DNA from 2 places in the Parageobacillus galactosidasius genome. Region 1 is predicted to be linked to the other one. Evidence: a T-box and tRNA genes for the amino acid it is inferred to sense, from the RefSeq annotation. Region 1 holds a T-box; the other holds one or more tRNA genes.
What was found. A T-box is a leader RNA that pairs with one kind of tRNA and senses whether it is charged. The one in region 1 lies ahead of B9L23_RS15465 (valine--tRNA ligase), so its partner is inferred to be a tRNA-Val.

Region 1 (14,840 bases):
GCGAAAAAATGCTTTTTCCTTTAATTTCAATGGTCGGATTGGCAGAAATCCATTCAAGCAATGGCGCTGGCCTTTTCCCCAATTTCAGTGTCGCCGCGCTCACTTGCTGTTCCGTTTCATCGGAACGGGAAACATATGCTGCAAGGTCAATCGGTTCTGACGGCATTTGCAAACCAGCCGCAATATTTGTGACATCGTTTTGCAATTTTTCGAGATTAATAGAAGAAGCGAGCGGCGGGGGAAGCAGTGTTTTTATTGTTTTAGAAAATTCTTGCACATCGAATTGGACAAGAAGCTGGGACGGCCGCCCTGACACTATTTGCCTTGCGCTTTGTTCGATTTGGAACGTAAACAGGGATGTAGGAATCTCTCCTTTTTTTTCTTGATACACAACGGGAATCGTCGCATCTGCCTTCCATTCATTCACTTTTTTCGCGATTTCCGCCAGCGCTTCTTGTTTGGATTTATTCGCAACAGAAATAGGCCCAACCATCGTTCCTGCGGGCAGGCGGTCTGTCTCTCCCAAAAACGTTTCGTAGGCTAAAACGCCAATTTGCGAAAAGCTGATCAAATAAATCGTACAAACCGCTATGACGAAAAACAACTTTACCGCAGCAATCTGTCTCACCGCCTACCTTCCCCCTTTTGCTTATGCCTCTACGTTCATTGATATATCAACGATCACGCTTGGTCCTTCTTCCTGCGCTTTCTGAATATGTTCTTCTGTCAAAATGGTGCCAGCTTCAATAAACGTATTTCCGTTTTTGTCGACAATATCTTTCGTCACCCGTTTCCCTTTTAAAAGCTCCATTTGCTTTTCGCGCAGCGCATAAAGCGCTTCTTCGCTTTCCGCTCCTTCCATGGCTGCTTCGCCGCCGGAATGCTGCTCATCCGCATGTTCCGCCGTTTCTTCGCCATCCTGCCCTTCTGCCGGAACGAGCAAATGTGCCTCATCAAGCAAAGAAGACGGGGCATTGTCATGGACGACTAAAATATCTTTTCCATATGTTAATATAAATTCCGATGATAACACTGCCTGACGGTCACCGACGTGCAATTCAATGCCAATAATTTCTCCCGTTTCTTCATCGACAAAAAATTCGGTTACCTCACCTAGCAGCTGTCCTTTTCTCGTCATCGCTTTCGTGTTTTTGATGCGAATTTGTTTATTGACAAGCTGATTGGCAATCGGAATTTCCGATAAATCAATAATATCGTGAGAGCTTTCCACCGTTACGGCAAATTCGCCGATACCGACCACTTTTTTAAACGGGATCGCTTTTAAGCTTAACTGAACATCTTCTTGTTCAACCGTGAGAAAATCAACGGATCCTTTCTCTGGATTAATGACTAACGTTTTTACGGTTCCTATTTGCGTGCCATCAGAAATATTAATAATTGGAAGACTGATGATTTGTGCACTATTTTTCATATTTTCACCACACCTGTTCTTTATAATTTCTGTAATGTATGTGTAAGAAATTGAATTTCCTCTTGTATGATTGGATAGGAGCGAAATTTTTCTTTCAGCTCGGCAAGCAACGATGCAAGTTTACCGTATTGTTTCTCTAATAAATAATGTTCCATTAACAAACACGCAAACACGTAATAGTCATAATCGGGTAACGGGGTTTGCAAACATTGAATAATACGTTGTTCATATTCTAATGGATCTATATGCTTGCGGTTTAACTGAAGCTCAGTAACTATGGTTTGCAAAATTTCGGACTGAACCGGCCTAGTAGCAGTGAGACTTTCTGATAGACTAACATCGTTTTCCTTGGTAGAAATGGCTTGCTCTTTAGCGCCCAAATCACTCTCATTCTCTTGTGGCCGTTCATTGTCATTCCATCCCGCTATTTGCGCCTCTTGTGCTTTTCCGTCTAATTTTTCCTGCAGCATCTTTTCGTTTTCCAAAGAGAATGATTGTTTTGCCTGTGAAGAAATAGCTTCCTTTGATTCTGTTTTCTCGGAAAGAATATCGTCCCATTCGAAACTATCCGGTTCTATTTCTGCCGCCTGTTCATTCTCTTCCATTGCTGAAGGCTGCGTCAGCATGCTCCAATCTTCTGGTGAAATATGTAATCGATTCTCTTCGCCATCGCGCGCTGCCATCACTTGTGTGCCATCGGACACAACAACCAAATTTTCTTCCATTTCTGGCGTTATGGTAGGAGGCAACTCATCAAACGGCATATCCGTATTTCGTTCGATATTTATTTCCATTTCCAACGGCCATTCATTGAAATTGTCCGTCTCATTTATATTGTCATTTTCCACTGTCTCCCATGGGAGATCACTTTCGGACATATCCTCGTCCTGCTTTTCATCTGTGGCCACAGTAGGCGGCAGCTCGCTTATTTCCACCATTTCGCTTTGTTCAGGGTTCTTTTCATTTTCCCATGGAAATTCCTGTTTTGCCGTTGTTTCGATTTGTTCGATTTGCTCTATATCGGCAGCGATCTCTAATGGAAGCTCATCGACCGTAATGATTTCATCTTGCTCTACTTCCGTGCTTTTTTGTGAAACATTTTGCGGCACTATTTCTTCATTGACTCGCACTGCTTCTTCATCATGCAACACGTCCGTATTTTCGCTAAGTTCATCTTGGTCTTCGAATTCATCCTCGTCCATTTTGTTTGCTGCATAAAAAACATGTGCAAATTGGCGATGAAGCAAATATGTCACCGCAGCCATAAGCAACCCTAATAATAGAGCAAGCTTCCACATCGGAAAGAAGGACTTTGCTACTAAGGCAAGAAGAGAAAGAAACAAGGCAATGATGAGTGCTGCGATTTTCCCGCTCCAACTTAATCCTATAGGAAGAATAAGCAAAATCGGAATGGCAAGGATAAAAGCAATGATCAAAAATATAACGTGTTTCAATGTTTCACCCCGTTTCCCCGCACCATTATACAAGACAATTTTCCTAAAATTCGGCTCTAACTTATTGTATAATAAAGTTAAATATTTGGAAAGAAGGGCATGACCAATGGAGGAAAAGAATTTTTTAGCACGCCTCTCTTCAAAAGGCTTCACCTTATTGGAAGTGCTAGCATCCATCACCATTTTGTCCATCGTCGCAATAGGAATGTTTTCCTTTTTTACGAACGCCATGCAATATACGACATACAATCAAGACAAAACGGTCGCCATCAACATCGCCCGCGGCGTATTAGCCTATATGGAGCGCCTTGATTTCACGGAGTTAAAACAATATGTGGAGAGCAAAATGAATAATACAGACAGTCAATCGTTTGTCTATCTGAATGCTTCTGACTGCTCCGCCGACGGTTTTCCGTTGCTCGGCGGCGAAAACGACAAAGAAACTAACCAAAAAACCTGCGAAAGGGCTCTGGGTCCTGCCGTCAATAACATTGATTATAAAACGCGCGTTCATATATTTCTTGTTCCGTATGACAAAAAAGCGCAGGACGAGCTGAAAGCAAACCCGCCAGAACAATTCCCTGCATCATTAATCGAGAAGATTCGCCGCGAAGATGAAGAAGACGGAGAAGGCGCAGAAAATATCAACACAGATTTGCAAAACTATCTGCTCAAAGTTTATGTGATCGTGCGCTGGGGAGATCGTGTTGAAGATTCGGAATGGCTTGAAGGTGTGATTGCCGATGAAACGATACGTTAATAATGCAAAAGGATTATCGCTCGTGGAACTGTTGGCGGCGATTGCGATTTCCTCCATTATAATTACTTCCATCTATGGAGTGTTTCTCAGCGGGCTTAACGCATACAAACGAATTTATATCGAAAATGAGCTTCGAAGCGAAGCCGATTATATTGTCGCCACCATTATGAATAGACTTTACGGGTTTGCACCGGACGGAATCGTGATGGACGAAACGGAAACAACAAAGACACAAATCGAATTTGTGAAAGATAAAGATATTAACATTTCTCTCGGCATGTTCCAAAAAAGACCTCCAGACAAACTTGAAAGATTTGTTGTTGTTTTGCAAGATGACTCGATTGTCATCGATGACGAACAGCTGCGTTTGAATCGTTTAAAAATCGTTGTGGACAAATCGGAGCTTTCCTACACCTGTGCCAAACAAGAAGAAAATATTTGTAGAAGCGGCGTCGTTACCATTAAGCTTGCTGTCCAAGACCGCGACCATGATGATCCGGATGACTTGCTGTATATCAAACCGTTTACATTAAAAACTGAATTCGGCTTTTAAAGGAGAGAGGCTAATGAACGAAAAAGGACATAGTTTAGTAGTCACGATGCTGATTATCACCATTTTTCTCCTTCTTGGCTTAACTATTATGTCTGTTGCGATTTATCAAGCGCGATTTACGGAAGTGCGCGTGGAAGATGTGGAATCACTTCATGAAGCAACAAAAGCGATCGAAGAAACGATTGCGGAAATGAAGGTAGCTATTTCGAAACCTTCTTTTGAACTGTCTACTCCTGGAAATTTGGATACACAATTGGCTGTGCTGCTCCCTGATTTAGAAAATCGCTATGGAGTAAAGATTCAGGACGTAACGTCGACGGATGATTACAATATCAATCGTAATAAATTGTTCACCCGAGTTTTTTTGCTTTCCAAATCGTACGGTAACAAAACGGTGGAAAGACGGGTGATTTTGACAAATACGCCAAGCTTTTTAAAATATACCCTCGGTTCGAGAGAAGACGTTGTTTTAAACGGCGGAGCGTATATTGAAGGAAATATTTACGCCGAAAAAAATGCTTACGTGACAAATGTCGCCAATTACATCGATAACTCTTTAAAATATATGAAACAAACGTCATTCCCGACAACGAGCAAAAATAGTGTATTGTTTGTCAATGGAAGCTATTTTTCTTGTGACCATGCCAAAAACGACTGTTACAACATTGCGGGCAATATTTTTCAGCGCATTGCGGAAAATTATTCTAATGACATCCGTTTTCAATCCCAAGCCCCTTCCATTCGAAAAGAACGCGAGGAATTTATTGATGTGGATTTCGAATGGACTGTAAAAGATAAGTTGTTAAATGCAGCAGGAATGGAAACATTTAGTCCAGAATATAATAATTATATTAATAAACGCATCGACCTGCTTTTCACGGAGCTGCTGCCGCCAGATCAAGATTCAGATCAAGACTTAGAACAAGATTCATATCAAAGTTCAGATCAAGATTTAGATCAAGAGCAAAATTCCCCAGATCAAGGGCAAAACCAAGAGCAACAACGCTTTGTTGTTTTGAAGAGCGTTTCGGAATTACGCCAAAACATTGATTCCATTGATCGGTCTGTAATTCTTCAATCTAAAGATTCTTCGTTATTTTTCCTTGACCATGGAGAACTTAATTTACAAAATAAATGGCTGATTATAAACGGTGATTTATTTTTAGGAAACAGCGTCAACACACCAACAAAAGTACGGGGAAACATCATCGTGTTCGGCGATTTGACAATCAATGGCGATATAGAGCTTGATTCGACAATTTATGTCTTTGGGCGGCTTGATTCACCAAATGTTCCTGGACGCACATTGATTTACAACGCTAACATTACCGGCGATAAAGAAGTCGTGCTTCTTTCAAGAGGGCCGTTGGAAATCGCGCGAATCAATGAGTTTGAAAACAATCTTTCTCTGGAACCGCCGAACTTAAAAGGATACTTTTATACTGAAAGCAACGCGACTGTCTATGCTGTCGGCTCATATATCAATATTCAAGGCGGTTTGTTCGCGCGCGGCGACACGTCAAGCACAGCACCGGACTTTGACGTCTCCGGGCTTGTCATCAACGCTTATCGCGGTGCAGCGGAAAAACAAGGCGGCTCCATCATTTTTACGCCTCCTTCGTCGCTCGATCACAAAGAAGAGTCCCGCTTTGTGATCCGTCATGACCCATCGGTATTTATTAATCGCGGAAAAGGGTTGCCGTTCGTGAAAAAACTGTCTCTTATCGTTGACAAGTTAACCGTCAAATAAAACAAGATGCGGGATGCTGCTTTTCGCTTAAAAGAAAAGGTGCCTTAAAGCGAATGATAAGGCACCTTTTTTGTTTTACCATCTATATTTTCCGCTTTCGCCTGGGGACGTGGTGTTTTCCTGAACGATGACTGTCATTGAAGCTTGAATGTCTTGATCGTCTTGCTTTTTCTCCTCCGCGGTGATGGTAATGGTCGAGTATCCAACTTCTTGAGCGACGATATACCATCTTCCTTGCTCTTTTTCCACACTAACATATTCTGGAGCGCTCGATATGACAGAGCGGATGTTTTTGTTTGTCGCATTATCTGGAATAAACGTCAAGATGGAGGAAATGTCCACTTTATCTCCGACTGTCATCGTATATATTTGTGGTAGATTGATCGCTTCTAATGGCACATATGGATTACGCACCTTGATCGTCGCTATCGCTGAAACGTTGCTTCCGTCCATTGCCCGCACCGTAATCTCAACTGTTCCCGGATTTTTGGCAGTAACTTTTCCGTCCTCCACTTCCGCGACGTCCGAATTGCTTGAAATCCACTCCAATGTTTTGTTTGTCGCATCGCTTGGCATGATCGTTACCGAAATTGTCTGCGTTTCGCCAACTTCCATCGTTTGTTTATAGTCTAATGTTAATTGGCGAACACGCTTAATGTATGTCAGCGATACAGTGGTAATGCCGTCTCCTTTTGTCAATCCTCCTGCCGCTTTAATGGATATCGTCGACGTTCCATCCCAAGTGACCGGAATTTCATATGGCGAATCGAGCGGCTTCCAAGCGTTATTTTGCTTTGGATTTTCGACTTTATATTCGTACGTGACTCCCTCTCCTGCGACACGTCCTGTTACTTTAACGGTTACCGGTTGGGTAACAGTCGCGCCGCTTGGGATTGGCTGGCCGTCTTCAGCTATAATTGCAACGCGCGGTTTTAAATATAGCGCTACCGTCTCACTGTTATTATACGTGACGAGAAGAACGTCATCACCCTGAAATTGCAGCGCCTTTACTGGAAGCATCAGCAGCCCATCATGCGAATGATTCGTCCTTCCAAGCCTGTTTGGCTCTTTCTTCGTAATAAGGCCGCGCTCGTCTCCTTCGTAATATATATCAGGCGATTCATGCAGGCGGACTTTCATTCCAATCCGTTGGGAAGGTGCCTTTAATGACGATGTCCGCGCGCCGTATTTGCTGTCTTGGAACGAAACGACAGCTGGCGGAAGCTGCACGTTTTCCATCGCCCAGTTTGCTTGAAGCGTTATTTCACCGGTAATCTCGTTGTTATTTAGTTGCTTATAGTCAATAATCGTATTTGGAAACGCAATCTCAGCGTACTGGACGCCATTTTCCGTGCGCACAGTCACGTTTGGCGACGGAACAACCGTAATCCCGTCTGGAAGCGGCTGAATCAATGTAATGTTGCTGATGTTTCCGGACGCGTTTCCGACATAGCCACTAGCAGTTAGCGAATAACGTGCCTTGAAGCGGTTCGAATCACCATCCGCATTGCCGAATTTCACTAAGTCGTCTACGTCCCTTGTGATTCCTTCAAGCGTCACCGTTCCGTCAAACGATGGCGGCACCTCGTCTTTGACAACAACCTTGACTGATTTCATGATTGGTGCCTGTTCTATTCCATATACATCACGATACGCCAATTCCGCTGTAAACGTATACTCCCCTTTTGCTTTAAACCGCACCGGAATCGAAACAGTAAACGGCGGCGGTGCCGGCTGCCCTACTTTATATGGAATCGAAAGCGTGATATAGGCGTTTTCTTTCTTATCATCGAGCCAAACTTGATCCGTCTCGACAATTTCCACGTTTTCGCCAAACGAGGTTAGCGGAATTTTTATCGTTCCGCTTAACACCGGATCATTAGCGAGCTTTGAAAACTGCTGGAAAATTTCCGTTAAGTTTTGCGGCGTTCCTTTCTTCGCCTGCCCGCCTGCTGTCGATGACAACTTTTCTAAATAGCCCATATCCACTTCTTGATTATTGCCGAAACCGATAGAATAGAGAGTTATATTGTTCATGCCAAGGGTTTTGGCAACATTCGTTCCATGTAAACGGATTTTTTCTTCAAATTCTCTATATTTTTCTCTGTCCGAATACGTCTTTGTTTCTGGGTGATCAGGATAATAGATCGTTCGGGCTGCCGTTATGCCATTGGAATATAAAACATATTGTACGTTTAAATTTTCCGTGACTTGGTTGCACGTTTTCCAGAACAATATTCCTTCACAAACTTTATACGTAATCGGTTCCTTTGCTATCGACACCGTCGGCATCCCATCCGTTAAAAAAATGATATATTTTTTCCGGGTTGGGTCATTAAAAAACGACTGGGCTTGTTGCAGCGCCTGTGTATAGTTCGTTCCTCCGTCGGCAGTGAGGCTGTTCGCTGTTCTGGAAATAAGATCTAATTGTTCCTTGACATCTTGCTGCGCAGAAAAAGGAACTACTTTATTGACTACTACTGTATCGGAAAACGGAACAAGGGCAAATCGATCATTCGGGTTGGCGTTCGCTTTGAAATAATCGACGGCGGATTGAAGCGCATATTTTGCGCTTTGAAGCTTCAAAGGCGTCATCGACCCTGACACGTCAAACACAAACACGACATCAATCGGCGGGCGAACAATGTTGTCCACCCTGCCTTTTGGGATTAAAGTTACATCCAATCGCCCCTGCGCATCCCCGTTTGGCGGTTTCGCATATTCTAGTTGCGAAGAGGTAATCGTAAAATCTAAAGTGGCGTTATTGGAGTCATTACTTTCCCCAAACACGATATTAGTGGCATCTCCTAAATAAAAACTGAAAAACAGTGCAATAAACAACCACCAAATTTTTCTCTTCTCCGCCACACTCCTCTCCCCCTATCCCTTACCAAAGTCCTATTACTTTTATTATAGCAAGACTTTTCAGCGGAAATATACAAAAATTTCATTTACATCAATAACTTTCTTACTTCCGCAATAAAGTAAAGCGATCCGGTAATCAAGAAAAGGTCATCGCTTCGTTTTTGTTTTTTCTTTTCTTTGACCCAGCCTTTCCAGTCGTCCGTCGTTGCTTTGTGCGGATGGTTGCACAAGGCGGCAAGCTGCTCAGGCGACGCTGCGCGCGGAAAATCGAACGAAGTAAACGTTATCGTTTTGGCAATTTCGGCAAGCGGCGGAATCATTTGCTCAAGCGGTTTGTCTGCCAGCGCGGCAAATAACACATGAACATCTTTGTTTGGATAGTGCGAACGTACCGTATTAACAAGACTATGAATACCTGCCGCGTTATGAGCGCCGTCAATAATAATCAGCGGCTTATTGCTTACCCGCTCAAATCGTCCGATCCACTTCGCTTTCTCTATCCCCTCATAAATATGCTCTTTTTCAATCAAAAACGAATAGCACATCCGCAAATACTCCGCTGCCATCACCGCGAGCGCCGCATTTTGCACTTGATGTTCTCCAAACATCGTTATTTTTAAATCGGGATATTGCGAAAATATTGTTTCCATTGAAAAATGTTCGCCATCCTCTGTTGACTCATGATGAACAATAAAAAAGTCTTCTTCTAATCGATATGTTTTCGCTTTCAGTGACTTCGCTTTTTCGGAAATCACCGCCCATGCTTCCGGCTGGTTTGCCGCGGTAATCACCGGAACGCCTGATTTAATGATGCCCGCTTTTTCAAAGGCGATTTTTTCTAATGTTTCTCCTAAAAAATTCATATGGTCATAGCTGATGTTGGTGATAATGGAAAGAAGCGGATAAATGACGTTCGTCGAATCAAAGCGGCCGCCAAGTCCGGCTTCAATAAGCACAACGTCTTGAATATTCTTTTTCCCGAAATAATAAAGCATCATCGCCGTAATGACTTCAAATTCCGTCGGCGCGCCAAGTTCTGTTTTTTCCAATTCTTCTGCAAGCGGTTGGATTACTTGCACGAGTTCAACGATTTCCTTGTCACGAATTGGGTTTCCATTTACGCTTATTCGTTCATTAAATTGCTCCACATACGGAGAAGTAAACGTTCCGACAGAGTAACCTGCCGCTTGTAAAATATGACGCAAATAGCTTACCGTTGATCCTTTTCCGTTTGTTCCAGCAACGTGAATCGCTCTAACAAGGCGCTCTGGATGTCCAAGCTTGTCCATCAACCATTCCATCCGTTGTAATCCCGGTTTAATTCCTAAACGCAAACGTCCATGAATCCATTCCAGCGCTTCTTTATATGTACGAATCATTCTGTCTCCCCCTTGCTAATCTGAATGCGATGAGAAAAGACGAATCCAAATCTATTGGATTCGTCTTCATGATAAAAGAAGCGGCGGCGCGTTGTCTATTTTTTTAATTCGGCAAGGCGCGCGCGAACAGCTTCGCGTTTTTCTAAGTAGTCTTTTTCTTTTTTCCGTTCTTCTTCCACCACGTGCGCAGGCGCTTTCGTAAGGAAACCTTCATTGCTTAACTTCTTCTGCACGCGCTCGACTTCTTTGTTGAGTTTTTCAAGTTCTTTTTCGAGCCGTTTGATTTCTTCTTCGATGTTAATGAGCCCTTCAAGCGGCAAGATTAATTCCGCACCAGTAACGACCGCTGTCATCGCTTTTTCCGCAGCTGGGATGTCAGTTGCAATCAACAGTTCGCTCGGATTGCAGAACCGTTCTAAATACACGCGGTTCTTTTCCAATGTCGCTTGAATATGCTCGTCTTTTGCTTTAATGTGCAGCTTGATTGGTTTGCTTAACGGTGTGTTCACTTCGGCGCGAATGTTGCGAACCGCGCGGATAATGTCCACAAGCAAACGCATTTCTTCCGCCGCTTCGTGGTTGGAAAGCTCTGGACGAACTTCCGGCCATTTCGCTACCGTAATTGACTCTCCTTCATGTGGAAGGTGCTGCCAAATTTCCTCGGTAATGAACGGCATGAATGGATGAAGCAGGCGCATTGTATTGTCAAGCACATATGCCAATACAGAACGAGTCGTTTTCTTCGCTGCTTCATCATCCCCATAAAGCGGAAGCTTCGCCATTTCAATATACCAATCGCATAAATCATCCCAAATGAAGTTATACAACACGCGGCCGACCTCACCGAATTCATATTTTTCGGCAAGTTTTGTCACCGTTTCAATCGTTTCGTTTAAACGCGTTAAAATCCAATGGTCCGCCACTGTTTTTTCTCCGCTTAAATCAAGCTGGTCGTACGTCATTCCGCCCATGTTCATCAGCGCGAAGCGGGATGCATTCCAAATTTTATTGGCAAAATTCCATGTCGCTTCGACTTTTTCCGTACTAAAGCGCAAATCTTGCCCAGGCGAGCTTCCAGTAGCCAAGAAGAAGCGAAGCGAATCGGCGCCGTATTGATCGATGACATCCATCGGGTCAACCCCATTGCCGAGCGATTTGCTCATTTTTCTTCCTTGCGCGTCACGGACAAGACCATGGATTAATACATCTTTAAACGGTCTTTCCCCGGTAAATTCAAGACCTTGGAAAATCATGCGCGATACCCAGAAGAAAATGATGTCATATCCAGTGACAAGCACATCGGTTGGATAATAGCGTTTGTAATCCGGTGCCTCTGTATCCGGCCAGCCCATCGTTGAAAACGGCCATAGGGCAGAGCTGAACCACGTATCCAGCACATCCGGGTCTTGCTCCCAGTTTTCGATATCAGCCGGAGGTTCATGGTCGACATAAATTTCTCCTGTTTCTTTATGGTACCAAGCCGGAATGCGATGCCCCCACCATAATTGACGGGAAATACACCAGTCGCGAATGTTTTCCAACCAATGCAAATACGTTTTTTCGAAGCGTTCCGGAATGAAGTGCACTTTTCCTTCCGTTTTTTGCAGCTGAATGGCCGCTTCCGCGAGCGGCTTCATTTTGACGAACCATTGTGTCGACAAATACGGCTCGACAACCGCTCCGCTGCGTTCGCTATGCCCAACTGAATGCACATGTTCTTCGATTTTAAATAGCACTCCTTGTTCTTGCAAATCTTTGACGATTTGCTTGCGGCATTCGAAACGGTCCAACCCTTGATATTGCATTGCGTTTTCATTCATCGTGCCGTCTTCGTTCATAACGAGGATGCGCGGCAAGTTGTGGCGGTTTCCGATTTCAAAGTCATTCGGGTCATGTGCCGGTGTAATTTTCACCGCACCCGATCCGAATTCCATATCGACATACTCATCGGCGATAATCGGAATTTCGCGGCCGACAATCGGCAAAATAACCGTTTTGCCAATGAGATGTTTATAGCGCTCGTCATCTGGGTGAACGGCAACCGCCGTATCGCCGAGCATCGTTTCCGGACGGGTCGTTGCCACTTCGATATACCCGGAGCCGTTGGCAAGCGGATAGCGCATATGATAAAGCGCGCCTTTTACTTCTTTATAAATCACTTCAATATCCGATAACGCCGTTTTTGTTATCGGATCCCAGTTAATAATGTATTCGCCTCGATAAATAAGCCCTTTTCGGTAAAGCGATACGAACACTTCGCGCACCGCTTTCGATAAACCTTCATCTAACGTAAAGCGCTCACGCATATAATCGAGGCCAAGCCCTAATTTTGCCCATTGCTGGCGAATGTGGCTCGCGTATTCTTCTTTCCATTTCCACGTTTCCTCAAGAAACTTTTCCCGTCCTAAATCATAGCGGGAAAGTCCTTGCTTGCGAAGCTTTTCTTCTACTTTTGCCTGTGTGGCGATTCCGGCATGGTCCATTCCCGGAAGCCATAGAACGTCATAGCCTTGCATCCGCTTCATGCGTGTAATAATATCCTGCAGCGTCGTATCCCACGCATGTCCCAAATGGAGTTTCCCTGTTACGTTTGGCGGCGGGATGACAATCGTAAACGGCTTTTTATCAGGATCGCCCGTCGCTTCAAAAAATTTTCCGTCAAGCCACCATTGATATCGATTGGCTTCTACGGCTTTATGGTCGTATTTCGTAGACATTGTAATATCTTTTTGTTCCATTTTGTTTTCCCTCCTTCTTATCAATAAAAAACTCCTTTCATCCTAAAAAGGACGAAAGGAGACTCTTTCGCGGTACCACCTTTTTTCTTAAGCAAAAAGAATTTGCTTAAGCACTTCATTGCGATAACGGTCTGCGACCGGCTTCCTCTACTAGGCAAACACCGTTCAAAGAAGCAGCTCCAGGGCGACCTTCCAACGATAACCGTCCTAGGAAATCTCGCAGCTACTGATTTCCCTCTCTGAAGGCGTTATTCGTTGTACTCTTCCCTGTCTTCGCTTTTTTATTATTTTTCTGTTTATTATACTACGAAAAACTTGTTTCATCGTCAATCATCTTTGCCAAGTTTTTATTTATTTATTCCATTTCTTCGTTTTTGGTGACAAAAACAATATCCAATCATATTTTAATAGTAACATGCCCGAGGGAGGAAATGCTCGATGAAACGATTTAACTATTATTCATGGCCGCCATGGCTTCGGCAAATTCGTGCCGTTTGTGCGCAAGTGATTATTCCAATCACGATTTTTCAAGCGATTCGCACCATTTTTTTACCCACGACGTTTGATGTCATCTTATTGGCCATTTTTGTGCTTATTGCGGTGGCGTTTCATCTGGAGTGGATTTAGCTTCTTCTGCTTCTTTTCGCTGGACAAGGCGCATGACGACATACTCCATATTTTTCATTGTAAAGTAACGGCGTTGCAGTTCGGAAACATATTCCCGTTCACTTTTTCTGTTTTGCCGCTTCATCTCATACTCATAAATGCAGCGATATAAAAAATGCGGCTGCGCAAGATGGCTGAAAAGAAAGGACCATTCCTCTTCTAACATCGGCAACGTTTTTCCGTATTCTTCCATCCCTTCCACCCATTCATCACCGATCGGCGGAAATGTGCGCATATGATAACGAAGCGCAATGATTACATCGAAAAGCGGAGAGTTCCAACTGGCGCGTTCCCAACTAAAAAAATAACGATTGTCATTTTCCATCTCTATATAATGTGAAAGCCGTGCCTTTCCGTGAATCCAGGCAATTCTCCATTTTTTTGTTTCTTTCATTTTTTCATACCATTTCTCTAGCTCCGTTTCCGCAAACCAATACGCTTGCATTGTTTCATGAAAATACGTGCAGCATTGCAGCTGAAACGGAGACATATACCATGCATTTTCGCACTTTTCCACATATGATTGCAAAAAGGCGCGCTGCCTTTCCCATTCTCTTTTTTTATTCTCATAGTAATTTCTTATCTCTTCTTCGTTAATATCTATTTGTTTGAGTGACTTTTGATGTAAATAAGCAAGGTCGCGAAAAAAAGAGCGGACATGTTCTCGTTTTTCTTTTCTCTCATCGGATGAAATCCATGGCATTAAATAATAATGCCGGCCATACGATACAAACGGAAAACCTTGTTTTGACAAGTAAAGAGGAACAGATTGTTTTCCATAAAAAATATACGATTGTTGAATGGCTGCCATTTCCCTGGCGTTCGTTATTTCTTTTAAAGCAAATAGACCAGCGTTCGTATGGATTTTTTTTACTTTCCCGTAATCATCAACGCGAAACGGCTTTAACCCGTATTGCTGTAAAATGGGCGTATACATTTCGATGCGTTCTCTGTTCAATGAAACGACCCCCTCCATAAAAAGAAGTGAGGAATCATGTTTCCCTCACTACGAAGAGCGGCTTCCCGCTAGTGCCGGTATATATAACAATTGCCCTTCATGGATTTCCTCAGGGCTTTCCAATTGGTTGACACGAAGCAGCTGCTGGACGGTTATATCGTACCGATCGGCGATCTTGTCCAACGAATCTCCTTGCTGAACGATGCAAATTTTTACTTTCGTAAATTCCTCTTCTTGATTCTTCGCAAATAGTTTCGTTAAGTACAATGCATTTTCACTCTTTAC
Region 2 (14,840 bases), on a different contig from region 1:
CATACAAAACAAAAAAGGAGACATGAACCCGATTCCTTGATTAGAATAGATGTGTCACCAAACCATTCTCAAGGAGGTTCATGTCTCATGAATAGACTACCACATCACCAAGGAATCGACAAGTTTTTCGCAATGTGCGTGCAAAGCAGGCGCTCTCCCAGCTGAGCTAAGGCCCCATATTTTCTAAATCGGGAAGACAGGATTCGAACCTGCGACCCCATGGTCCCAAACCATGTGCTCTACCAAGCTGAGCTACTTCCCGCTTCCTACATATTCATTAAAAGATTAACGCGCTCGAGAGGATTCGAACCCCTAACCTTCTGATCCGTAGTCAGATGCTCTATCCAATTGAGCTACGAGCGCATATGCCGAGGGCCGGACTCGAACCGGCACGGTAGTTACCTACCCCAGGATTTTAAGTCCTGTGCGTCTGCCAATTCCGCCACCCCGGCGGCATTAATGGAGCGGAAGACGGGGTTCGAACCCGCGACCCCCACCTTGGCAAGGTGGTGTTCTACCACTGAACTACTTCCGCACGCTTATAAGATGCGGGTGGAGGGACTTGAACCCCCACGCCGTAAGGCGCCAGATCCTAAGTCTGGTGCGTCTGCCAATTCCGCCACACCCGCAAAAGTGAGCCATGGAGGATTCGAACCTCCGACCCTCTGATTAAAAGTCAGATGCTCTACCTACTGAGCTAATGGCTCGTGTGGTAAATAAAGACACTCGTTGTTTCTCGTTGCCTCTTCCTCTACTAGTGAATTCAAAGAAGCAGGATTCGTCGAGGCAACTCGTAGCGGATTCATAGGAGCTTAGGCTTGTTGCTCCCCTACTGAGCTAATGGCTCATACTATTACAGTGCCGGCTGCAGGACTTGAACCCGCAACCTACTGATTACAAGTCAGTTGCTCTACCAATTGAGCTAAGCCGGCATAAGAAAGAAGTATTGACATATACGTTTAATTTTTTGTGTCCCTTCCTCTTCTCACTTATTCAGCGAAGTGATATGCGTCGGGACAACTCGCAGTGAATTCACGGAAGCTTAGGCTCGTCTCTACCAATTGAGCTAAGCCGGCATGAATGTAAGGAAAATCACACTTCATATGTATTATCATGGTGGAGGATGACGGGATCGAACCGCCGACCCCTTGCTTGTAAGGCAAGTGCTCTCCCAGCTGAGCTAATCCTCCGTATGAATTGCCTAGCGACGACCTACTCTTGCAGGGGCGCTGGCCCCAACTACCATCGGCGCTGGAGAGCTTAACTTCCGTGTTCGGGATGGGAACGGGTGTTTCCTCTCCGCTATTGTCACTAGGCAAGTAATGGACAAGTTTTATTATATATAAATAGATAGTCTTGTCAAGATGGGTAATTCATTCCTTCAAAACTAGATAACCGTCTGTTTGGAAGAAAGCCGTTTTGCGCAGGCGGCTTCCGCCTCCCTTGAGGTGCAAGCACCTCTACGGGTGAAGAACATTTGGCTTCGAGAGCTAAGCGCGGCACCTCCACTTTTCGCTTGGTTAAGTCCTCGATCGATTAGTATCCGTCAGCTCCACGTGTCGCCACGCTTCCACCTCGGACCTATCGACCTCGTCATCTTCGAGGGATCTTACTCGCTTGACGCGATGGGAAATCTCATCGCTAACCGAACAGAAGCAAGCTTCCGTTCGGTCCGCTCGACTTGCATGTATTAGGCACGCCGCCAGCGTTCGTCCTGAGCCAGGATCAAACTCTCCAAAAAGAAAGTTGATTGGCTTATTTAATTCGTCACTGACACCGAAGGTGTCAAGTCGCCTTCGCTTTTCGTTGTGGACGCTTCGTTTTGTTCAGTTTTCAAAGAACATTAAATTTTTGAATAAGTGGAGCCTATCGGGATCGAACCGATGACCTCCTGCGTGCAAAGCAGGCGCTCTCCCAGCTGAGCTAAGGCCCCATATTTTCTAAATCGGGAAGACAGGATTCGAACCTGCGACCCCATGGTCCCAAACCATGTGCTCTACCAAGCTGAGCTACTTCCCGTAATGGCGCGCTCGAGAGGATTCGAACCCCTAACCTTCTGATCCGTAGTCAGATGCTCTATCCAATTGAGCTACGAGCGCATATGCCGAGGGCCGGACTCGAACCGGCACGGTAGTTACCTACCCCAGGATTTTAAGTCCTGTGCGTCTGCCAATTCCGCCACCCCGGCGATTAATGGAGCGGAAGACGGGACTCGAACCCGCGACCCCCACCTTGGCAAGGTGGTGTTCTACCACTGAACTACTTCCGCATCTTCAATATAGAGTTATAGAGTGCGGGTGAAGGGACTTGAACCCCCACGCCCGTAAAGGGCACTAGACCCTGAATCTAGCGCGTCTGCCAATTCCGCCACACCCGCGGTCAAAGAGTGAGCCATGGAGGATTCGAACCTCCGACCCTCTGATTAAAAGTCAGATGCTCTACCTACTGAGCTAATGGCTCATCATTCGAGAAAAGCAACTGATTCTATTTGTAATAAGTAATGGTGGAGGATGACGGGATCGAACCGCCGACCCCTTGCTTGTAAGGCAAGTGCTCTCCCAGCTGAGCTAATCCTCCATAATAAACTGCCTAGCAACGACCTACTCTTGCAGGGGCGCTGGCCCCAACTACCATCGGCGCTGGAGAGCTTAACTTCCGTGTTCGGGATGGGAACGGGTGTTTCCTCTCCGCTATTGTCACTAGGCAAGTAATGGACAAGTTCCATTATAGTTCAATCATTGACATTGTCAAGGGAAATTTCATTCCCTCAAAACTAGATAACCGTCCGTTTGGAAGAAGCCGTCTTGCATAGGCGGCCTATGCTTTTCCGTTGTCTAACTCCGATGCCTAGCTCTCTTGCGCCAAATAACCTTCTCCCTTGAGGTGCAAGCACCTCTACGGGCGAAGAACATTTTCCTTTTGGCGCTAAGCGCTCGCCTCCACTTTTCGCTTGGTTAAGTCCTCGATCGATTAGTATCCGTCAGCTCCACGTGTCGCCACGCTTCCACCTCGGACCTATCGACCTCGTCATCTTCGAGGGATCTTACTCGCTTGACGCGATGGGAAATCTCATCCTTGCATGTATTAGGCACGCCGCCAGCGTTCGTCCTGAGCCAGGATCAAACTCTCCAAAAAGAAAGTTGATTGGCTTATTTAATTCGGCACTGACACCGAAGGTGTCAAGCCGCCTTCGCTTTTCGTTGTGGACGCTTCGTTTTGTTCAGTTTTCAAAGAACATTTGTTTTCTTAAAGCGACTTTTTTATATTAACACTTTCATTTTTTATTGTCAAGTGTTTTTTTGCTAACATCGTTTCGCAACTTTCTTGGTTGCGACGACGTTTCATAATATATCATCTCTTTTTTAACAAGTCAATAACATTTTTGTATTTTTTTTAGGAAATAAACTCCATGAAGACCTCTCCCACCTTCACTCCATGAAGAGATGGGAGTTTTTTACCGCCTCCATCGACAAAGCTTCTGCATAGAAGAAGGCAATCTCCTTCCACCTACATTGGAAGCCTTCTCGATAGATTCTGTAAGCAACGTCGACACCACACCGATGGGGCGGGCGAACCGTTCTACTACTTCTTGCTTACACAAGTAGATATTTTTAGGAATTAAAAAACTCCCGATCCCTCACCTTCCTTTACTTCGAGAGGAAAGGAGAATTCTCGGGAAAATGTTACAAACAGAATTGCTATATTCTAAAAAATAAAAGCGCAGCCCGAACAAACAGACAAAATAAAATTGCAGGTGCGATAAAACAAAAATTCTACTACTGTTCTTTATTTTGCAATGAATAGTAACGATGATATATATGGCGACTTTTTGTTGGCACTTCTTCTACAAACAAGACCTTTTTCTCTACTAAATATTCCAGCATGATGATAAGATCTACGGAATACGATGAAAGCTCTGGATGCTGCATAATTTCCGCAATGCTCCATGCTCCCTCTTTTTCCCTTAAAACTTTAAACAAATGGGCAGCTCCTGATGGGATTCGCGAATGGATTAAAAATTCACTTGCCAAAAATAAAAGCTCCAGCCGTTTCTGCAACGGCTCCTCACTGCTGACAAGTTCTTCATACAACTTATAAATTTGCGCATCCATTTGTTTTATTTGGTTCCATACAGTGACTTCGGGATAAAATCCTTGTTCGATGACAGCTAATCGCGCTAGATGATGCAATGCATGAATAACATGATTATACGCATCCAACAGTTGATCTGCCTCAAAAAATGCCTTTCCGTCCATATATCTGCGAATTAATTTGGCAAATTCTATCCCCATTTTTAATTGCCGCATCTCTTCCGGGAATTCTTTCATACGATTTCGGAGCTGATATATATAATCATTACGGTCAAATAAAATTTTCCCATAGAATATCCAATCAATAATCTTTCGATGGGAACCAAGAAGAAGCCATTCATTTAATTTTGTTTCATCGACCACATATAACGTCGCTTTTTCTTCTCCTGATACATAATGTTTCACAAATATAGGCGGGGCCATATTAGTAGTAACTACCAATAAAACGATATGAAAGGTGTCTGTCACAGCAGAATTGTTCGCTTTCTTTTCAATCATCAAAATCCCTAATGTATTACGATGACTGGCCCATTCTTGGTAGATGGGACGAATTAAATCCTCCATTATCGTTTCCTCCATCTCCTTCATGATGTCATGGTTATTCGACAAAAAAACAAAAAATCCTCTTTGTCGTTTCTAAACTTCCCGAAGATAGCGACACATTTTTCACCACTTTATGATATAGTGTTATGTATAGGAGGGACAATAAATGGGCATCAAATATTCGAGCAAAATCAACAAAATTCGCACATTTGCCTTGAGCTTAATTTTTGTCGGCTTTATTGTTATGTATATAGGGATATTTTTCCGTACATCTCCTTTTGTTATGACACTGTTTATGATTTTAGGCCTTCTTTTCATCATCGCAAGCACCGTTGTTTATTTTTGGATTGGAACATTATCAACAAGAGCAGTGAAAGTCGTATGTCCATCTTGTGGCAAAATAACAAAAATGCTTGGCAAGGTAGATTTATGTATGTTTTGCAATGAGCCGTTGACATTAGATCCAGAGTTAGAAGGAAAAGAGTTTGACGAAAAATATAACCGAAAAAAGAGAAAAAGCTGATAGCATTCCCCCCCGCTATCAGCTTTTTAATGTTGTTGGCGTGTCTTTTCTTGACAGTCAGGACATGTTCCGTAAATTTCCATACGGTGATGATCTACTTTAAACCCTGTTATATGAGCAGCAAGCTCTTCTACCTCATCTAATGCTGGATAGTGAAAATCGACAATCTTGCCACATTGTTCGCAAATAACGTGGTAATGATTGGATGTAACAAAATCAAAGCGGCTTGATGCATCACCATATGTTAACTCTTTCACTAATCCGACCTCTTTAAAAACGCGCAAATTGTTATAGACGGTTGCTACGCTCATGTTTGGAAATTTTCCTTCCAGCGCTTTATATATTTCATCTGCTGTCGGGTGTGACATCGAATTAATTAAATATTCCAATATCGCATGACGTTGCGGAGTGATGCGTATTCCCGTCTGCTTTAACGTATCAAGCGCTTCTTTTAACTGCTGATTATCAGACACCGTCATGCACCTCGCTTCCTTTAAAAAATAAAAAGAATTATTATTTTATAATTTTTATAATTAGTCTACAAGTATTTTATGCTATTTGTCAATATTCGTATCATTAATATATGAACTTGCCACATTTTTTAGCAAAAAAAATGTGCGGAAGGTTGTTCCGCACCAATATCGCTCTTTCATTCATTTGAGGAGGTTACTATCCATCATACGCATTATCGGCTTTTTCGCATGGACTTTTACCTAGATATAAGGAAAATTACGTTAAATTTTCTAAAATATATTCTAACGCTTCTTCTACATGTCCTTTTACTTTAACTCCTCTCCATTCCTTTACCAATCTTCCGTCCCGATCAATCACAAACGTCGAGCGCTCGATCCCCATATATTCTTTCCCAAAATTTTTCTTTAACTTCCAAACACCATACATTTCTGCTACTTTATGTTCTTCATCGGAGAGCAATAAAAAAGGCAATTGATATTTCTCAATAAATTTTTTATGGCGCTCTACAGAATCCGTACTTACTCCTAAAATAACTGTATTTGTCTCTGTAAACTTTTCATAATGATCGCGAAAATCACACGCTTCTGTCGTACATCCTGGCGTCATATCTTTCGGATAAAAATATAATACGACATGTTTCCCGCGAAAATCAGAAAGGGAAACTATTTCCCCATTGCTTGCCGGCAATGTGAAATCCGGTGCTAGTTGCCCGATTTGCAAAGACATCGTTTTCCCTCCACTGTCTTATTCTTTCGTTTTTAGGGTAGCGAAAGATACAATAAATTGCAACGATTACCGCTCATCCCAGTCAAGCATTGTTCGAGCAACAAGTACAGCAGGCATAATATAACCCAATAAAGCTTCAATGATGGCAATCCATCTTCCAATCCCCATTGGTGTAACGTCCCCATATCCAACTGACAATAACGTGATCCCGCTTAAATAAAGACTATCTTGAAGTATAGAAAAACATTCATTAGCCGTTCTATTCGCAGACGGGGTAAACACGTGATGCCCATTCATCTGAAGCACCATATATATAAGCCCAAAACCTAGCATCATCGTGATATACCATTGAATAAGGACAAATAAATTTTCTAAGGAAATGCGACGAGTTGCTTTTACACTTGTCGTCCAAATAGACGTAATGCTTCCAATCAACACCGTCGCTACAATTCCAACGAACGCGTACTCCATCGCCCTCACCTCATACTTGTCCATAACCATATATACGAAGACAGAAAGTTGATTATTCATTATATAAGTGGATTCGATATAATAAAATATGGTACGGGAAGAAAGATATGGAGAGGGAGAAAAAAATGCATACGATTTTGATTGTCGAAGATGATGATAAAATCGCTTCCATGCTGAAAAATCATATTGAGAAATATGAATATCGCGCACATATTGCAGAACAGTTTGACGACATAAAAAAGGAATTTATAAAATGTCGCCCTCATCTTGTACTGCTCGACATTAATCTGCCTCGATTTGACGGTTTTTATTGGTGTCGGCAAATCCGCACGATTTCCCTTTGCCCCATTATTTTTATCTCCGCACGCAGTCATGAAATGAACCAAATTATGGCCATTGAAAACGGTGGGGATGATTATATTACCAAGCCATTTAATTTCGATCTGGTCATGGCAAAAATCAAAAGTTTACTGCGGCGAACATACGGTCCTTACGCCGCTCCTGCAGAGCCCCATGTATATGAAGTATCAGGATTGTACCTGTTATATGATCGACATATGGTTCAATGGAAAGAGAAAACGATCGAGCTTACAAAAAAGGAGTTTACTTTATTAGAACGGTTGGCGAAAAAATCTGGAAAAATTGTATCTCGCGAAGAACTACTCGAGTCATTGTGGGATGATACGGAATTTGTCGACGATAATACACTATCCGTCAATATTACACGCGTTCGCAAAAAACTGCAGCAAATTGGAATCGAACAGGCAATTGAAACGGTTCGCGGTGTCGGTTATAAATTGGTCGAGACATGGAGGGATTCATAATGAAATTGTTTTTGCGCGAGCATATCCCGCTGACCGTCTTTCATCTTCTTCATGCTGTACTTTTGTTATCGATTGTGTATTTATATATGCTCGAACAATCTTTCCATCCATCTTTTGGCATGTTTGTTTATCTTTTTGTTATCAGCCTTGTGTGCATCGTGATGTTTTTAACATGGCGTTATTGGCGGCAATCCCATGCATATCGTTTTTTATCGTCCAACTTGCGGCAGTTAGACATGAGCACTCACCCTTTTAGCGGGTCTCCGTTACTGCATGCTTTTCAAAAACTCCTCCACTCGCAGTATCGTTATTACACAAAAGAACTGCAATCATTGCATAAAGAAATGGACGATGCATCATTATTTATGAACCAATGGGTACATCAGATGAAAACACCGGTTTCTGTCATGGATTTACTTTTGCAAAACTTTGACATTCAAGACCAATTCGACCGAGAATTTGTGAATAGCATGCGCGAAGAACTCGAACGACTGCAACATGGATTGGAGCTGGCCCTGTATTCGGAACGAATAAAACGTTTTTCTCATGATTTTCATGTAAAGCGGCTGCCGCTAAAAACAATGGTCAACCATGTCATTCAACATTACAAACGCTCTTTTATTCGCAATCGCATTCACCCCATCGTGGAAATTCCCGAAACAATTTTCGTAGAAACGGATCAAAAATGGTTTCAGTTCGCTCTTAGCCAAATCGTCATCAATGCCATCAAATATTCAAAAAACGTCAGCAACCAAATCGTGCTTTCTGCTGTTCAACGTGAAAACGAAGTGTTTTTGTCCGTTCAAGATTTTGGAGTCGGCATTCCAAAACAAGATATCGGACGCGTATTTGAACCTTTTTTCACTGGTATGAATGGGCGTAGGTTTCGCGAATCCACTGGAATGGGGTTATACCTTGTCAAACAAATTGTTGACCATCTTGGCCACGGAATTGCCATTTCTGCTGAAGAAGGAAAAGGAACAACCGTCACGATCACTTTTTACAATGTGACAAAAATGTAAGAAAACAAGCAGACATTGTAAGAAAAATCGATATGTTCAAGCAATCTCCCTCCGTATAATCGACAGTAGAAAAACATAAGGGAGGATTTTTTTATGACGATCCTGCAAGCAAACTCGATTACGAAAATATATCGTTCTAGCCAATCGGCCGCGCACCGGGCGTTAGATAATTTCAGTTTATCGATTGAAAAAGGGGAATTTGTCGGAGTCATGGGGCCATCCGGAAGCGGAAAAACAACCTTGCTTAATATTTTGGCAACCATCGACCAGCCGACTACGGGAGAAGTGTTGGTAGAGGGGAAAAATCTATCGCAGCTTTCGAAAAAAGAGCTTGCTTTGTTTCGCAGACGAAAACTCGGCTTTGTATTCCAAGACTTCAACTTGCTAGACACGTTAACCATCGGAGAAAATATCATTCTTCCACTCACATTGGACAAAATTCCCGTTAAAGAAATGGAACAACGATTGCAAACAGTGGCTTCCACTTTAGGTATTGAAGGGATTCTCGATAAGCGGACATATGAAGTCTCAGGCGGACAGCAGCAGCGCGCTGCAATTGCACGGGCGATTATTCATGAACCGCTGCTCATTTTTGCCGATGAGCCGACCGGGAATCTGGACTCAAAATCTTCAAAAGATGTGATGGAAACATTAACAGCATTGCATCAGGAAAAGAACGTTTCCATCATGATGGTTACGCATGATCCTTTTGCAGCGAGCTATTGTGAGCGCATTATTTTCATCAAAGACGGCAAATGGTTCACAGAGATACGCAGAGGACATAACCGTCAGGCGTTTTTTCAAGATATTCTGGACATGCTGTCACTATTAGGAGGGAACGTCAATGACATTTCGACAATTCGCCCTTCATAATGTGAGACGTAACTTTAGCCGATATGCCGCCTACTTTTTGAGCAGCACTTTCGCCGTCACTGTCTTTTTTATGTACGCTGCATTTATTTTTCATCCTGATGTAGTGAATGGAACGATTCGTCCCTCAGTAAGAAGAGGAATCTTTGCCGCTGAGGTCATCGTCTTTCTTTTTTCTGTATTTTTCATTTTTTATTCGACAAGCTCGTTTTTAAAATTGCGTAAAAAAGATTTTGGCTTGCTGACGTTGCTCGGTATTACGCGCGGCCAGCTGAATAAATTAATCGTAATCGAAAACTCAATTATCGCCCTTCTTTCGATTGCAACAGGAATGGTGTTTGGCGCCTTATTGACAAAAATCTTTTTCATGATGTTTTCTGTTATGTTAGACTTGCCATCGCCGCTATCTTACTATATTGCTTGGAAAGCGGTCGCCACTACCGCCATCGTGTTTCTGGTGACATTTGAGGCAATTACGATCATGACGCTCATCACGATCCGTTCTTCGCAAATTATTGATTTATTAATGTCGGCGAAAAAGCCGAAAAAACCGCCTGTCTACTCGCTCTGGCTTTCGATGCTTGCGGTTATCTGCTTGGCGATTGGATACTATTTAGCCTATACCTCCAACATCATGCAAATGATGAAACGCGTCCTTCCAATTCTACTGCTCGTCATTATTGGAACGTACTTTCTATATACGCAATCGAGCATTGGGCTTTTGCGATACTATAAAAAGCAAAAGCACTCCTATTATCGCGGCACAAACTTAATTACCGCCGCAGAACTAACATATAAACTGAAAGATAACGCGAGAATTTTAAGCATGGTGACGATTTTAACGGCGGTGACCTTTACTTCTACCGGGGTGCTTGCCAACCTTTATTTTGGCAAAAAAGCAGAAGCAGAAGCGCGGTTCCCGCACGCGATTGCCCTTATATCAAAAAAAGAGCCAAAAGCTTTCGAAAACAAATTGCAAATACTAAAAAATGCTTTACATGATGAGCATATTTCTTTCACTAGTCATAAGGCCGCTTTCATCCGGGCGTATAATCCAAAGAAACCTAACGATCATGTAATGCAACATCTTGTTCTTATGCGTGTAACAGATTACAATCGATTCGCGGATTTGGCTGGTCAGCCGCATATATCGCTACCAGCAAATACAGCTGCCTATATGCAACCTACCCCTGACCAAGGGTACGAACCTATTAAAGGAAAACAAATTGCGATTGCCATAAAAAATAGTAATGAGACGATGGTGGTTCCATTGGCTAAATCGATTCCCCAGCCAGTCATCAATCCTTCGGGGGTTATCGGATATATGTTAGTTGTTCCTGATCATTTATATGATAAATTTCATCGTCTCGCGGCAGAAGAAACGATTCAATATTATGCTGGTATATCATATAAAAATTGGGAAGTAAAAACATCAGTAATCAAAAAACTGAACCGCTTGATTCAAAAAGATGATGTCGATTTGACCAATCGTTTAGAATTCTTTAACCGAATGAAACAAGTTTTCTCCTTAATGCTCTTTATTGGTTTTTTCGTCAGTGTCCTCTTCTTTTTAGCTGCTGACAGCATTTTATATTTTAAGCTTTATAACGATTTGGAACAGGACAGCAAGCAATACGAAGCGCTATCCAAACTCGGTTTGACATGGAAAGAAATGAAGCAAATTGCGGCAAAGCAAGTAGGGATTCTCTTTTTCATTCCGTTTGTCGTTGCCACCGTCCATGCCGGCTTTGCCTTTAAAATGCTGCAAAACATGGTCTCCGGCTCCGTCGTCAAAACGAGCGCGCTTGTCATTATCATCTTTTTCGTTGTTCAACTTGGTTACTATTTCTTGATTCGTTCGCTTTACACGAAAAAGGTGGAGCAAGTAATGTAAATTAAATGCGGCCTTTTCCCAGTACATAGATTCGGAAAAAGGCCGCAGAATATATCTTTTTTATCTATACACCGTGCTTAACTTAATAACAAGCTATAATTATCTACATTCCTATGATCGAAAGAACGTATGTCCATACTCCCACAAACAACAGCAGGATCAAGCTATAATAAATCGTCATTTTAAACAAGTTAGATTCTCTTCCAGTTTCTTGCACTGCAGCAGTTGCAATGGCGATGGATTGCGGAGAGATGAGTTTTCCCATCACTCCCCCGCTAGTATTGGCAGCAAGCAATAACGAAGAGCTTGTCCCTATTTGCGTTCCTGTAACCACTTGTAAATGGCCAAATAAAGCATTGTTGCTTACGACAGATCCTGTAATAAACACACCGAGCCATCCTAATAACGGGGAAACGAACGGAAATACATCCCCTGTCTTCGCTAATGCCAAACCAATCGTAGAGGATAAACCCGCATAGTTGGCTAAGTTGGCAAACCCCATGATAAAACAAATAGTCAATACAGGAATCGAAAGTTCTTTACATGTTTCTTTTAAACTTTGTATTCCCTCAGCGAACGTAATATTTTTGCTGAACATCACTGTCAACAGCACCGCTAATAAAATCGCTGTACCTGTTGCGGATACAAGATCCAGCTTAAATATAGCATCTAATGCCGTCTGTGCCGGTGCCACCGGAGGAGTTTTTACGACTTCCCCATGCAAAAATGGCACTTTAAACAAAAGCGTAGTTTTATGCAGCGCTCCACCTTCAGCAAACAGTGCTTTAAAACCCGGCAGACTCCAGATAATAACGATTAACGTTAAAATATAAAAAGGAGACCACGCACTGATGATTTCTTTCAAGCTGTATTTAGATTTTTCTACAGCTTCTTCATCCTGATTTACTCGATATATATGTGACGGCTGCCATTTTCTTAAGAAAATAGTTAATGCCCCCATACTGACAAGCGCCGCTAAAATGTTGGCCAATTCCGGACCGAGCACAATGATTGTCAATGTTTGCACAATGGTATAACTTCCGCTTACCACTAAAAGAGCAGGCAATGTTTCTTTAACGCCTTTCCATTTATCTAAAATAAACACTAATAAGAACGGAACGAAAAACGTGATCAATGGCAAAATCCAAGCAAGTGTACGAGATAGCTCAATCGGAGTTAAATCTCCCATTTGTGCTCCGACAATAACCGGAATCCCAATCGCTCCAAACGCGCCAGATGCAGCATTGGCAATTAAACAAAGAGCGGCGGCTTTTAATGGATGAAATCCTAATTCCGAAAGTAAAGCAGCCGAAATGGCAATCGGAACGCCGAATCCCGCAGCTCCTTCTAAAAATGCGTTAAAACTAAAACCGATGAGCAACAATTGAAGCCGCTGATCCTCAGAAATGTTTGCGATACTCCCACGGATCATATCAAACTTCCCTGTTTTCACAGCGATTTTATATAGCCAGACAGCCATGATCACAATATAGCCAATAGGCCATAAACCGTTTGCGATTCCATAGATGGAAGCAGCAATCGCCTTTGAAATCGGCATATGAAAAAACAAAACAGCTGTCACTAATCCAAAACAAAGAGTGAGAAAAGCGGCTTTTATTCCCTTCATTTTAAACACGGTTAAACATGATAAAAATAAAACAATTGGAAGCGCCGCAATGAGTGCAGAAAGATACGTATTATCGAAAGAATTGTAATGTTGTATCCACATGTTGCTCACCTTGTTATTATTCTAAGTCAGTATTTTATTACTTTACATCATCAAAATAACGTGAAAGAATGTCTTTTAATACAGTTACGCTATGATGAAATTGCTGTTGTTCTGTTTCATTTAACTTCAATTCCATTACCTCGCGAATACCGTTTCGGTTGATAATAGCAGGTACACCAATATAAACGTTTTGCTCATTATATTGACCATCTAGATAAGCAGAAACGGTTAAAATAGCATTTTCATTGTGCAAAATAGCACGTGTAATGCGGACGAGTCCCATCGCAATGCCGTAATAAGTTGCGCCTTTTTTCTCAATAACTTGATATGCCGCATCACGAACATTGACGAAGATATTTTCTAAATCCTCTTTTCTATAGCGATCGTTTTGCGACAATATTTGTTCGATTGGAACACTTCCAATTTCCGCATGGCTCCAAACAGGCAATTCTGTATCCCCATGCTCTCCGATAATATACGCGTGTACATTAGTCGGAGCTACTTGAAAGTATTCGCTTAGCAAAAAGCGGAATCTTGCCGTATCCAGAATCGTTCCCGAGCCTATCACCCGTTCTTTCGGTAACCCGCTGAATTTCCAAGTAGCATACGTTAAGATATCTACTGGATTCGTCGCGACAAGAAAGATTCCATCAAACCCTGATCTCATCACAGAATCGACAATCGTTTTAAAGATATTCATGTTTTTGTCAACAAGATCGAGCCTTGTTTCCCCTGGCTTTTGGTTAGCACCTGCACAAATAACCACCAAATCGGCATCTCGGCAATCTTGATAATCTCCATGCCATATATTCATTGGCTTCGGCGCGAATACTTTTCCATGATTTAAGTCCATCACGTCGCCCGCTGCCTTCTCTTTATTCACATCAATCAACACTAATTCATCCGCGATTCCTTGATTCATAAGGGCAAATGCATAGCTGGCCCCAACGAATCCTGTTCCTATAAGTGCCACTCGATTCATGCATTGTCTTTTCATAGTTGTCTGTCATCCTTTCCCAAAATCAGTTTGTGAAATTATTCACAAATATATTGTGCATTGTTTCACAAACTTTATCAAGCATCAACTATAAAAGAAATTTGTCTTTTTTGTTAACATTTTGGCCGCACAACAGTATTTTTGTATCACTACATTCAGTTCCAGCAAGCAATCCAATAAACAAAAAAATGGTCTGTCATTATATTAACCATAATACATACTACATATACTTATTTTCATAAAAAATAAGAGGGCAATCCCTTTAAGGAATTTTTACTTCCTTTCGGATTCTCCCTCTTTTTAATTCCCTGCACCTCGATATCGTTTTACCCCTGCGTTCCACAAAAACACGGCAATCGTAAAAAAGATGATTCCCATGACTGGAGTAAAAAACGCATATCCGTACCACTCTTTTTTGCCGAGAAAATAAGACGCCGGATACACGCCAACGAACGCAAACGGCAGAATCCACGTTAAAATATAGCGGATGACGCGATGATAAATATCAATCGGATAGCGCCCATAGTTGCTGATGTTGTACATCATCGGAATAATCGATGTACGAGCATCGGCCCAAAAACTAATGGTCGCCAATGACACAAATACTCCCGCGTAAATAAGCGCTCCACCTAGTACAAGCAAAATAAACATAAAAATATCATACCAATGCAACGAA

Region 2: it encodes a tRNA-Val, which carries the amino acid that the T-box ahead of B9L23_RS15465 (valine--tRNA ligase) is inferred to sense. The anticodon was not compared.

What each region holds. Positions count from the first base shown of each region.
Region 1 is NZ_NDYL01000002.1:1,146,944-1,161,783, forward strand. Features, by position in the region: gene B9L23_RS15425 (VanW family protein) at 1-628, opposite strand, end outside; gene B9L23_RS15430 (PRC-barrel domain-containing protein) at 650-1,432, opposite strand; gene B9L23_RS15435 (hypothetical protein) at 1,453-2,886, opposite strand; gene B9L23_RS15440 (prepilin-type N-terminal cleavage/methylation domain-containing protein) at 2,993-3,646, shown strand; gene B9L23_RS15445 (prepilin-type N-terminal cleavage/methylation domain-containing protein) at 3,630-4,199, shown strand; gene B9L23_RS15450 (hypothetical protein) at 4,213-5,949, shown strand; gene B9L23_RS15455 (VWA domain-containing protein) at 6,025-8,817, opposite strand; gene B9L23_RS15460 (bifunctional folylpolyglutamate synthase/dihydrofolate synthase) at 8,901-10,193, opposite strand; gene B9L23_RS15465 (valine--tRNA ligase) at 10,289-12,931, opposite strand; T-box leader at 12,976-13,214, opposite strand; gene B9L23_RS15470 (hypothetical protein) at 13,370-13,558, shown strand; gene ysxE (spore coat protein YsxE) at 13,524-14,534, opposite strand; gene spoVID (stage VI sporulation protein D) at 14,604-14,840, opposite strand, start outside.
Region 2 is NZ_NDYL01000001.1:530,663-545,502, reverse strand. Features, by position in the region: tRNA gene B9L23_RS02915 (tRNA-Pro) at 189-262, opposite strand; tRNA gene B9L23_RS02910 (tRNA-Arg) at 290-363, opposite strand; tRNA gene B9L23_RS02905 (tRNA-Leu) at 367-452, opposite strand; tRNA gene B9L23_RS02900 (tRNA-Gly) at 461-535, opposite strand; tRNA gene B9L23_RS02895 (tRNA-Leu) at 548-629, opposite strand; tRNA gene B9L23_RS02890 (tRNA-Lys) at 635-707, opposite strand; tRNA gene B9L23_RS02885 (tRNA-Thr) at 860-932, opposite strand; tRNA gene B9L23_RS02880 (tRNA-Val) at 1,115-1,190, opposite strand; rRNA gene rrf (5S ribosomal RNA) at 1,200-1,316, opposite strand; tRNA gene B9L23_RS02870 (tRNA-Ala) at 1,861-1,933, opposite strand; tRNA gene B9L23_RS02865 (tRNA-Pro) at 1,946-2,019, opposite strand; tRNA gene B9L23_RS02860 (tRNA-Arg) at 2,023-2,099, opposite strand; tRNA gene B9L23_RS02855 (tRNA-Leu) at 2,103-2,188, opposite strand; tRNA gene B9L23_RS02850 (tRNA-Gly) at 2,195-2,269, opposite strand; tRNA gene B9L23_RS02845 (tRNA-Leu) at 2,293-2,377, opposite strand; tRNA gene B9L23_RS02840 (tRNA-Lys) at 2,388-2,460, opposite strand; tRNA gene B9L23_RS02835 (tRNA-Val) at 2,502-2,577, opposite strand; rRNA gene rrf (5S ribosomal RNA) at 2,588-2,704, opposite strand; gene B9L23_RS02825 (nucleotidyltransferase-like protein) at 3,777-4,655, opposite strand; gene B9L23_RS02820 (YgzB family protein) at 4,801-5,157, shown strand; gene perR (peroxide-responsive transcriptional repressor PerR) at 5,184-5,636, opposite strand; gene bcp (thioredoxin-dependent thiol peroxidase) at 5,887-6,357, opposite strand; gene B9L23_RS02805 (potassium channel family protein) at 6,424-6,828, opposite strand; gene B9L23_RS02800 (response regulator transcription factor) at 6,954-7,652, shown strand; gene B9L23_RS02795 (sensor histidine kinase) at 7,652-8,674, shown strand; gene B9L23_RS02790 (ABC transporter ATP-binding protein) at 8,768-9,547, shown strand; gene B9L23_RS02785 (FtsX-like permease family protein) at 9,519-11,438, shown strand; gene B9L23_RS02780 (L-lactate permease) at 11,542-13,167, opposite strand; gene B9L23_RS02775 (L-lactate dehydrogenase) at 13,205-14,164, opposite strand; gene B9L23_RS02770 (ABC transporter permease) at 14,465-14,840, opposite strand, start outside.